3 regions of the Paenarthrobacter sp. FR1 genome follow, and region 3 is predicted to be linked to each of the others. Evidence: riboswitches for the same ligand, from Rfam matches in the RefSeq annotation. Region 3 holds a riboswitch; each other region holds the start of a gene.

Region 1 (3,222 bases), on a different contig from region 3:
CCCCGCTCCTGAAAACGGACCACTAACAGTTCAGGGAGTTCGCGTGCCAGGCGTTCGGCGATCCTCAGCGTGCTGTCGGTGCTGGCATTGTCCGCCACGGTGATTCGGAATGTGTGGGGAAAGGAGTCCGTCAGGTGCCCGTGCAGTTGGCGAAGGCTGTGTTCCAGGCGGGCTTCTTCGTTGTAGACGGGGAGGGTGACGTCCAGGACCGGAACCATGACATTGGTGTCAACGGGACGGCGCTGTGGTTGCTGGAGCGCCGCTGGCCCGCCACGCAAGCGAGCGGAATGAGTCCGCCGTGGCAGAGCGCTGGTGGCTGGATCTGTGAGCGTCATGTTTCCAGAATGCGGCCACCGATTATGAGGGCTTTAGGCGGAAGCTGTGGCACTACTGTGAGCCCCGGCGAGCACCTGTGAAAACGAAAGAAGCCGCCCCGGTTCCCGCCATCCGCTCCAGTAAGAACTGAGGCAAACGGCGGAAGCCGGGGCGGCAATCAAACAGCTTGGCTTAGTACCAGTTGTTCGCCAAGTGGAAGCCCAGGGCAGCCGACGGGGATCCGTAGCGTTCCTTGATGTAGTTCAGGCCCCACTTGATCTGGGTCTGGTAGTTGGTCTGCCAGTCGGCACCGGCCGTGGCCATCTTGGAAGCCGGCAGGGACTGGACGATGCCGTATGCGCCGCTCGAGGCGTTCGTGGCAGTGGTCCTCCAGTTGGACTCCTTCTCCCACAGCGTGTTCAGGGCAGTCATTTCACCCGGACCCCAGCCGTAGTTGCCCAGGATGCTTGCAGCGTAGGCCTTGGCGGCTGCGGGATCGTCCACGGCCTTGGGGGCGGCAGCGGCTGCTGCAGCCTCTGCGGCGGCAGCGGCAGCAGCGGCGTCGGCAGCTTGCTTGGCAGCAGCGTCAGCGGCGGCCTTTTCAGCGGCAGCCTGGTCGGCGGCAGCCTTCTCCGCAGCGGCCTTTTCAGCGGCAGCCTGGTCGGCGGCAGCCTTCTCTGCGGCCGCCTTTTCAGCGGCTACCTTGTCTGCAGCGGCCCGGTCGGCTGCACCCTTTTCGGCGGCAGCGTTCATGGAGGCGGAGATTTCAGCAGACTTGTTGGTGCTGATCCGGGCGTTCGCCTGGGTCTCTGCGACGCGGCTCGCCTCGGGGAGGGTCAACGCTGCGTTGGCGGCCGTGCCGAGGGATGCAACGCCCAGTGCGGCGGCCACAACACCGGCAACAACCGACATGCGGTGGCCGGACTTGCCCTGGCGGGCTGCGTTCTTAAGGACTGCCTGCGACTTGGTCAGCGGTGCGTCGTGTTCGTCGCGGTGACGCGCGGAAGGGCGCGTCTGATCATTAAATTCAGACATGTTTGTGATTACCTCTCAGCGCCTGCGGAGTTAGCTGTCGGGTTCGGATGAGGTCATCCGGCCGCGCATCACGCTGCGGCTTCACCCCAAGGGCCGGCAATAAATGCCTGGGCCCGGAGACTCTGGGTCCCCCGTCTCTGCCTCGAAGAAGAACGGACTCCGGGAAGTGGCAGAGCTCGGCGCATCCCGGATGCGGGTCAGTTGGGGCGACCCACCCTTTCGACGGTACAGGAGGTTTCCCCAGAAGTCACATTTAGGTAACAGAGATCACCATCCCGGTGAGTCGCCTTGCCGGATTCGTTACACGCGCTCGTTGCTGACGGCGGGCAGGCGGAGGGCGAATTCCGTACGCCCTGGACGGGAGGTCACTTCAACGCTGCCACCATGCGCTTCCACAATGGATTCCACGATGGACAGGCCCAACCCGGAGGTGCCCTCCGATCCCGACCTGGCGGCGTCAGCGCGGGCAAAGCGGGAGAAGATCCGGCTCTGGAAATCCTCCGGAATGCCCGGTCCGTTGTCGGTTACCGTAACCACTGCGCTGCCATCGGCGGAGAGCATGACTCCGGTGACCACGGTGGTGCCGGCATCGGTGTGTTTGCGGGCGTTGGACAGCAGGTTGGCCAGTACCTGGTGCAATTGTGTGGCGTCACCCCTCACTGTGATGGGTTCGTCCGGGAGCTGAAGCTGCCAGATGTGCTCCGGGGCCATGACTTTCTCATCACTCACTGTCTCGATCACCAGCTGCGTCAGGTCAACGTCCGAGACCTTTACTGGTTGACCCTCGTCCAACCTTGCGAGCAGGAGGAGGTCCTCCACCAGCGTGGTCATCCGTTCGGATTGGCTTTGGACCCGTGCCAGGGATTTCCGGCCGTCATCGGTGAAGTTTTCGGTCATCCGCAGCAGTTCTGTGTAGCCGCGGATAGCGGTCAGCGGTGTACGAAGCTCATGCGAGGCGTCCGCCACGAACTGGCGGACCTTGGTTTCGCTTTCCTGACGGGCTTCCAGCGCACTGGCCACGTTATTCAGCATTTGATTCAGGGCGTGGCCAACGCTGCCCACTTCCGTTCCGGGATGGGAGGCCGACGGCGGTACGCGCACCGCAAGTGCCACTTCGCCGGCGTCGAGAGGCAGCCGGGAAACCTTCGTGGCCACTTCGGAGAGCTGCTCAAGCGGCCTCATGGTCCGCCGAATGATCACTGTGCCTGCCAGGCCAATCAGCACGAGGCCGCCCAACGAAACCCACACCATGGTCCATACGAGCGAGGCCTCGGCGCTTTGCTTGTCCGCAAGCGGCAGGCCGGTCACGATCACGTCGCCGGAGGTGTCCACGGCCACCAGCCGGTAGTCGCCGTTGGACAGCGAACGGTCCACAGGGCGGCTGTCCTTGGGGAGCGACAACAGGACCTGCTCGTCGTCTGCGGAGAGTGAAACGCGATTGCCTTGGGCGTCGATCAAGCCCGAGCTCCTCACGGTGGTTCCATCGATCCGCGCGTTGAGGGTTCCAGCGGCCTGGCCCCGGGCCTCCAACGGGTCAGGCCTTCCGGACGGTGACGAAGGAAAGTTCGACGGCGGCCTGCCGAAGTCATTCGCGCGGCTGGACGCCTGCTCCAACTGCCTGTCGAGCTGCCTGTTAAACACCATGTCCATGGAGGCGTAGCTGACTACCCCCACGGCAGCGCAAATCGCTACCAACAGGGCCATGGCCACCAGGACCAATCGGGTGCGAAGGTGCCAGGTGGACGGGTTGAGCCAACTGCGCTGCGACTTCCTGGCCACTCCTGAAAGTGTGCTCAACGTTTAGTCCGCAGGCTTGATGACGTATCCCGCACCGCGAATGGTGTGGATCATGGGCGGATGGTTCGCTTCGAT
Region 2 (3,222 bases), on a different contig from region 3:
GAACCGGATGATTTCTAGCGGAGGGTGAAGAAGGAGGACGTACCTGTGGAAGCCGCTGAGTGCAGCAGCGTGCCCTGGCCCGGGTTCAAGGCGCTGATCATCATGCCGTTGCCGACGTAGATGCCCACGTGGGCTCCGCCGTTCTGCATGACGAGGTCGCCGGGAGCAGGGGTGCTGGTGGGCTTCATGGCCGTCCAGGCGTTGACGCGGGGGATGCTGATGCCGGCCTGCGCGTAAACCCACTGGGTGAAGCCTGAGCAATCCCAGCCGTTGGGAGTGGTGCCGCCCCAAACATAGGGGTGGCCAATGCCGGTGTAGGCAATAGCGGCGAGACCGGAAGCGGCGGCGCTGGAAGCAGCGTCCTTGGCTTCGGAGGACTTCGCGGTGACGGCACCCGCGGTTTCCTGTGTGCTGTTTGCCGCCGTGCGCTGGGTGGTCTGCGAAGCACGCTGGACTACCTTGGGGGCTTCCTTGGTGACCACAACGGGGCTCTCAAAGGAAACGGTGGCGGTGGGCTCTGCGGTGACGACTGCCGTGGCGACCAGCTGCTGGGTGCTGGAGGCTTCCGACTTGGTGACGTCGGTGTCCGCTGCCTGTGCCGGCAGGCCGACGCTAAGGACGAGGCCCGAGGCTGCTGCCCATACGGCGGCCTGGCGACCAACAGTTCCGGCGTTGGATGAAACAGCCTTGGAAAGGTTGTTCAAAGGGTTCGTTCGAACCGATTCGGCGCGGTGGCGCGCAGGGGTAGTGCGTGATGACACGAAGGTAGCCTCTCCCAATGCCTGCGAGGTGAGCTGTCGGATTCGGATGGGAGTCATCCGGCCGCGCCGCTTCAAGGAAGCTTTTGCGACTTAACCCCAAGGCCTTCTCTCGAAGACCAGAAGTGGTTCCCCCGCCCCTGCCAGACGATTTATGCGAACGGACCTCGAGTGGTGGCAGAGCTAGGCAATCCACTCAAGTGCACCGGCCCCCTAAAAAGCCGATGCGCTTTGTACGGTACAACAGTTGAACGCGAATGTCACATTCAGGTCACGGGGCGTGTCACGAATGCGAGAGACAACCATCAACTAGCTCAGAGCCAGCCCATGGGGTCGACAACTTCGCCGTTGACCTGAACCTCGAAGTGGAGGTGGCATCCGGTGGAAGCGCCTGTGGTGCCGCTCAGGGCTACGGTGTCGCCACGGTTGACCGTCTGGCCCACCTTGACAGTGAAGGACGACAGGTGGTTGTACGTGGTCTCAAGGCCGTTGCCGTGGTCCACTACCACGCGGTTGCCTCCGCCGTACTCGTGCCAACCTGCGAAAGTGACCTTGCCGGTGGCCGCAGCATGGACGGCTGTGCCGCACTGGGCTACGAAGTCCTGGCCGCGGTGGAAGTCACCGGAACCGCCCGTGAGGGGGCTGATGCGGTAACCAAAGGGTGACGCCGTGGTGAGCGTATCCAAGGGGCTGGCCATGGTGCCAACGGACGAGGCGCGCTGGATGCTTCCGGCGGACTGGGCGCTGAGGAGCTGCTTCAGCTTTCCGTCGGGATCCGCGGCAGTGGCAACGGCGGCGCGGCTGAAGTCGATTTTGGCGGATGCGGCTGCGGAAACCTCGGGCTGGCTCCCGCCGGTGACGGCGAGGGCGGCCTCAGTCTGGCCGGACTCCGAGGTGGCCATGACCGGGCTGGTGGCCGGCAGACCGACAGTCAGGGCAAGTCCGGTGGCGGCAAGCGCTACACCGGCTTTCTGCCCGACGCCACTGGCTGCGGCAAAATCGGCTACCTGGCGCAACGGGCTCTTACGGCGGCGGACCTGACGCTCAGTGTCGCGGGGCCGGATGTCCATAGTGGCGCGGGCTGGCCGCAGCTCAACAGCGGGGCCGGACGCGCGGCGGCGGCCCCTGACGTTCTGCGATGTCAAACTCTGTTCCTCTCTAAAAAGCCTGCGAAGTTAGCTGTCGGATTCGGGTCAGAGAGTTTCAAGACCCGGCCCGCACGAGGCGCTCACGGCACACAGGTATCCCCGGAGGGACTTGCGTAAGTGGGCACTTCTGCTGCGGACTTCACCCCAAGGCTGCTTCTTTAGACAGCCGCTTGTGGTTCCCCCGCCTCTGCCAGTGGTGGGTGACACACCTGATCCGCTGGCAGAGCTCGGCTCCGGATCAGGTAACGCTTTGGTATCAGCGCTAGTAGATAACTATAGGGGATTAAACGCCGTAGTAATAAATTCGTTATCAACAGAAACGCGCGTGTTCCGGGAGGCCCTTATCATCAATAGCGGAAAACCGCAGGTCACACGCCCGCGAAACGTGCGAAAGTGAGGTTTGACACCTGGAACCGATAGCGATCAGCTAAGGGAGACAGCGATCAGCTGAGGGAGACAAAGACGTGCGCGGCAACTTCGGGAGGCAGCTCCAAGGCGCCCTCGATCCCGGGCACGCGGACGGAGATGTACTCGCCCACACGCTCCAAGGACACCGAGGCCCCCGGACGGATTCCGCCCTCGTCCAGCTGGGTGAGCAGTTCGGGCTCCACCTGGATGGGCTCAGCAAGGCGGCTGACCACGACGCGGGAATCGGAAGCGTACCCGTCCATGGCCTGCAGGAGGTTGACGTCAAGCCGCGGGAGGGGTTGGCCGGCCAGGCCGCCAAGTGCTTCCAGTCCTGGAATCGGGTTGCCGTAGGGAGACTCGGTGGGGTGCTCCAGGAGCTCGTACAACCGACGCTCAACGCGCTCACTCATGACATGTTCCCAGCGGCACGCTTCGTCGTGCACGTAGGCCCAGTCAAGACCGATCACGTCCGCCAGGAGGCGCTCGGCAAGGCGGTGCTTGCGCATGACCTCGGTGGCGCGCTTCCGCCCGACCTCGGTCAACTCCAGGTGCCGGTCGTTGGAAACGATCACCAGGCCATCGCGCTCCATGCGTCCGATGGTTTGGGAGACTGTGGGCCCGGAGTGCCGCAGTCGCTCCGCGATGCGGGCCCTGAGAGCCACAATGTTCTCTTCTTCAAGCTCCAAAATGGTCCGAAGATACATCTCAGTGGTATCGATCAGATCCGTCATCCAGCTCAGCTCTCCTCGAACGCAGTTTCTTGCGTAATCTCCACCGTACAGCGTCCCCTGCCAGGGCGTGCGGTGTGCTCTGCCGCCCCATGGACGCCAACCCCCAGCCTAGCTTATTTGGAATTACTCTGGATAATTCCGGTCGCATATGGTTCCTCGGCATTCCACGTGGCGGAC
Region 3 (3,222 bases):
CGGAACTGCGCCAGGACGAGGACCAGGATCCCGCAGCCTCGGCCAACCCCGACCCCCTCGACGGAAACGTCACAGGACTGGAGCCCGGAGGCGGAGTTCCTCCGGGAGAAACCCCGCCGGCCGAAGGCAGCATGAGCAGCGACCAAGGACATGAAGAGTAGTTACGGCAACCTGAGGATCTCGCCGAGGTCATACTCGGCAGGCTCCTCCAACTGCGAGTAGGTGCAACTCCCGGGAGTCCGGTCCGGCCGCCACCGACGGAACTGCGTGGTGTGCCGGAACCGATCGCCCTCCATATAGTCGTAGGCCACCTCGATTACCAGCTCGGGGCGGAGAGGCACGAACGAAAAATCCTTGCCACCGCTCCACCGACTCTGGGCGCCGGGCATCCTGGAACCCCCGGCAGCCTCGTCCTGGTTGGCCCACTCGCCCCAGGGGTGGTCACTGAGCTCCACCTGGTATGGCTCCAGCTCGGCCACCAGGCTTTCCCTCCGCGCCATGGGGAACGATGCCACCACACCTACGTGATGAAGCCGGCCCGTCTCGTCATGGAGCCCAAGCAGCATGGACCCCACAACCTTCGCCGTCTTGTGCCAGCGGAATCCTGCCACCACGCAGTCGGCGGTCCGCTCGTGCTTGGTCTTGAACATCACCCTCTTGTTGGGTTGGTACAACCCGTCCAATGGCTTGGACAGCACCCCATCCAGGCCGGCGCCCTCGAGCTGGACAAACCATTCCTGCGCCCGCTCAAGGTCCGTCACAGCGGGAGTCACGTAGACAGGAGGTTCTGCCTTGGCGAGAGCTTTCTCCAGAAGAGCGCGCCGCTCTGAAAACGGCTTATCCATGAGGTTCTCGTCGCCCAATGCAAGGAGGTCGAAGGCGATCATGGACGCAGGGGTCTTCTCGGCAAGCATCCTGACCCGGCTGTCGGCGGGATGGATCCGCTGCTGCAGCACCTCGAACTCCAACCTGTTGCCCTGAATCAGGACAATTTCGCCATCGATCACACACTTGTCCGGGAGGTTCTCCCGCAGGGCATCCACCACTTCCGGGAAATACCGGGTCATCGGCTTTTCGTTGCGGCTGCCCAGGACAATCTCGTCGCCGTCCTTGAAGACGATGGTCCGGAAGCCGTCCCACTTGGGCTCGTAGTGCCCAACATCGGGGATGGCCGGAACGGACTTGGCGAGCATGGGCGAGACGGGCGGCATCACAGGCAGGTCCATAGACAATGTCTACCTGCCGGTGCACGCCGAAGCTAGTCTTAGGCCATGGATATCTTGGCCGTGTTGGCCGCAGTACTTGGTGCGCCGGCTCTTCTCGCCGGCCTCTGGTACTGGATCACGCGGCAGAACGGCCGTGGGGTTCGACGCACCGCAGCGGGTGGGATGCTCGGAATTGCCGACGAGATTTTCCGGCCGGAAACCCACCATGCGCATCAGATCCTGAAGATCCAGTACGAGCTCCCGGCTCCCGCACCGGCCCCGAAGCCTAAGCGCTAGAAGCCTCTCGTTTGGGAAGAACTACCGCCCGTTACATTAATGTGACTTTACTTTCCGGCTCATGTACCGTCGTAGGGCGACCCGAATATCCGCTGGGCCGCTTCCGGATTGACGCCGAGCTCTGCCGCAATCCGGGATCCGCCAGACCCGCGGCAGAGACGGGGGACCCAGAGTTCCCGGGCTTGTTTTCAAGCCCTCGGGGTGAAGCCGCCCAGGCGGCCGGACGGCCTCGTCCGAACCCGACAGCTAACCTCGAAGGCGTTGAGAGGCAACCACCATGTCCCCAACCATGGATCAGCCGCGCCGCGACCAAACCGAACGCGAGCGCCCCAAACCAACCGGACGCCGTCGGGCCCAACCCAGCGGATCCCTGACCAGCGGATCCCTGACCAGCGCGCCTGCTGAAGGCTCCGTGACGACTCCGGACCCTTCAAGCACGACGCCGGAACCCGCCACGTCGGCCATCCCCACCATCGCGGCACCCACCACCCGCGCGGCCGCGCGTGCGGCGGAGCGAGAGCGGGCAGCCCGAGCCGTGATCGAGCCCACCGAGCCCGCAACTGCTGCGATTCCGGCCGTGGAGGCCGCGCTGGCTGCAGCCCCGGCATCGACGACCCCCGGACCTCCCACCGCGGCCATCCCGATCGTTCAGCCGGCAAGCGCCGAACCTGGCGCCGCGCACTCGGGTACAGCCGCGCACTCGGGCACAACGGAACCCGCCACCGCAGCCATTCCCGTAGTGGCCGGCCTCGAGGACACCGCAACCCCGGGCGCCGCATCGGCCGCGTCTCCGGCACGCGCCAAATCCCCGGCCCAGGTTGCCGCAGCCGCCACGGCCTCAGCGTCCCTGGCCAGCCGCAAGGACGGTCGGACCCCGGCCGCCTCGCCGACAAGCTCCAAATCCGGCTTTGGCGGGTCATCGTTCGGCCGCGAGCCCCACACGGTTCTGCGCAAAGCCGCGTCAGTCAAGCAGATGAGCCAACGCATGGCCGTGGTTGCGGGCGCCCTGGGCCTTGTCCTGACGGCCGGAGGTCTTGGACAAGCCCTTGAGCTTCCGTTCTTTGGCCAGGAGACCCCCACCCAGGAAGCCAGCGGAAGCGGCGAAGATCGCCAGTCCGCCTCAGCGGCGCCTGCGCCCAAGGCTTCCTACGCCACGGCGTCCGCCTCCACGGGCTCTGCGACGTCGCCCTCGGCAACGGGTTCGTCGTCATCCGAAGCCGGCCAGCCAGCGACCGTTCCTGGGGCACCTGGCGCAGTGTCGCCGTCGTCGGTTCCGACGCCCGTTGTATCGCTCGCCGACCCAGTGTGGGTACCGTCAGCGGCGCCGGCAGTGAACCCCGCTCCCGGCGTGACCACCCCGGTCCCAACCCAACCGGCTCCGGCACCCAGCGAGGCGCCGTCGGACACCATCACGACGCCGCCGGCGCCCACGCCAACAACAACGCCCACAGTCACGCCAACGCCGACACCCACCCCAACACCGACGGAGACCCAGACCTCCAAGCCGCGGCCAACTGGCAACCCCAATGCCAGCACCACGCCGCAGCCCTCGGAGAGCTCGCTGGAAGCCCTCCTTGATGCTGCCAAGAAGGCCCTGAAGTGAGCACGCGGCTCCCCCGCACCACCACCCACATCGGGTGGCACGGCCGCTACTGCAGCAGCAGCCGAACGGCTATGTTCCGGCGCAGGCCAGGCCGTTGGAGCTGCCAGCGGCTGAGGC

What was found. Region 3 has a riboswitch for cyclic di-AMP ahead of ACR30Z_RS17100 (hypothetical protein). Riboswitches for the same ligand answer to the same signal wherever they lie in the genome.
Region 1: another riboswitch for cyclic di-AMP. It lies ahead of ACR30Z_RS21055 (hypothetical protein); the one in region 3 lies ahead of ACR30Z_RS17100 (hypothetical protein).
Region 2: another riboswitch for cyclic di-AMP. It lies ahead of ACR30Z_RS04840 (M23 family metallopeptidase); the one in region 3 lies ahead of ACR30Z_RS17100 (hypothetical protein).

Annotation. Positions count from the first base shown of each region.
Region 1 covers NZ_JBPFSF010000014.1:105,547-108,768, reverse strand. The annotation lists gene ACR30Z_RS21060 (dolichyl-phosphate beta-glucosyltransferase) at 1-335, opposite strand, end outside; gene ACR30Z_RS21055 (hypothetical protein) at 508-1,350, opposite strand; cyclic di-AMP (ydaO/yuaA leader) riboswitch at 1,358-1,518, opposite strand; gene ACR30Z_RS21050 (HAMP domain-containing sensor histidine kinase) at 1,651-3,147, opposite strand; gene ACR30Z_RS21045 (response regulator transcription factor) at 3,151-3,222, opposite strand, start outside.
Region 2 covers NZ_JBPFSF010000002.1:26,562-29,783, reverse strand. The annotation lists gene ACR30Z_RS04845 (C40 family peptidase) at 15-761, opposite strand; cyclic di-AMP (ydaO/yuaA leader) riboswitch at 766-927, opposite strand; gene ACR30Z_RS04840 (M23 family metallopeptidase) at 1,073-1,903, opposite strand; cyclic di-AMP (ydaO/yuaA leader) riboswitch at 1,908-2,119, opposite strand; gene ACR30Z_RS04835 (metal-dependent transcriptional regulator) at 2,350-3,045, opposite strand.
Region 3 covers NZ_JBPFSF010000009.1:117,866-121,087, forward strand. The annotation lists gene ACR30Z_RS17085 (DUF6480 family protein) at 1-161, shown strand, start outside; gene ACR30Z_RS17090 (ATP-dependent DNA ligase) at 162-1,226, opposite strand; gene ACR30Z_RS17095 (hypothetical protein) at 1,272-1,502, shown strand; cyclic di-AMP (ydaO/yuaA leader) riboswitch at 1,632-1,777, shown strand; gene ACR30Z_RS17100 (hypothetical protein) at 1,780-3,105, shown strand.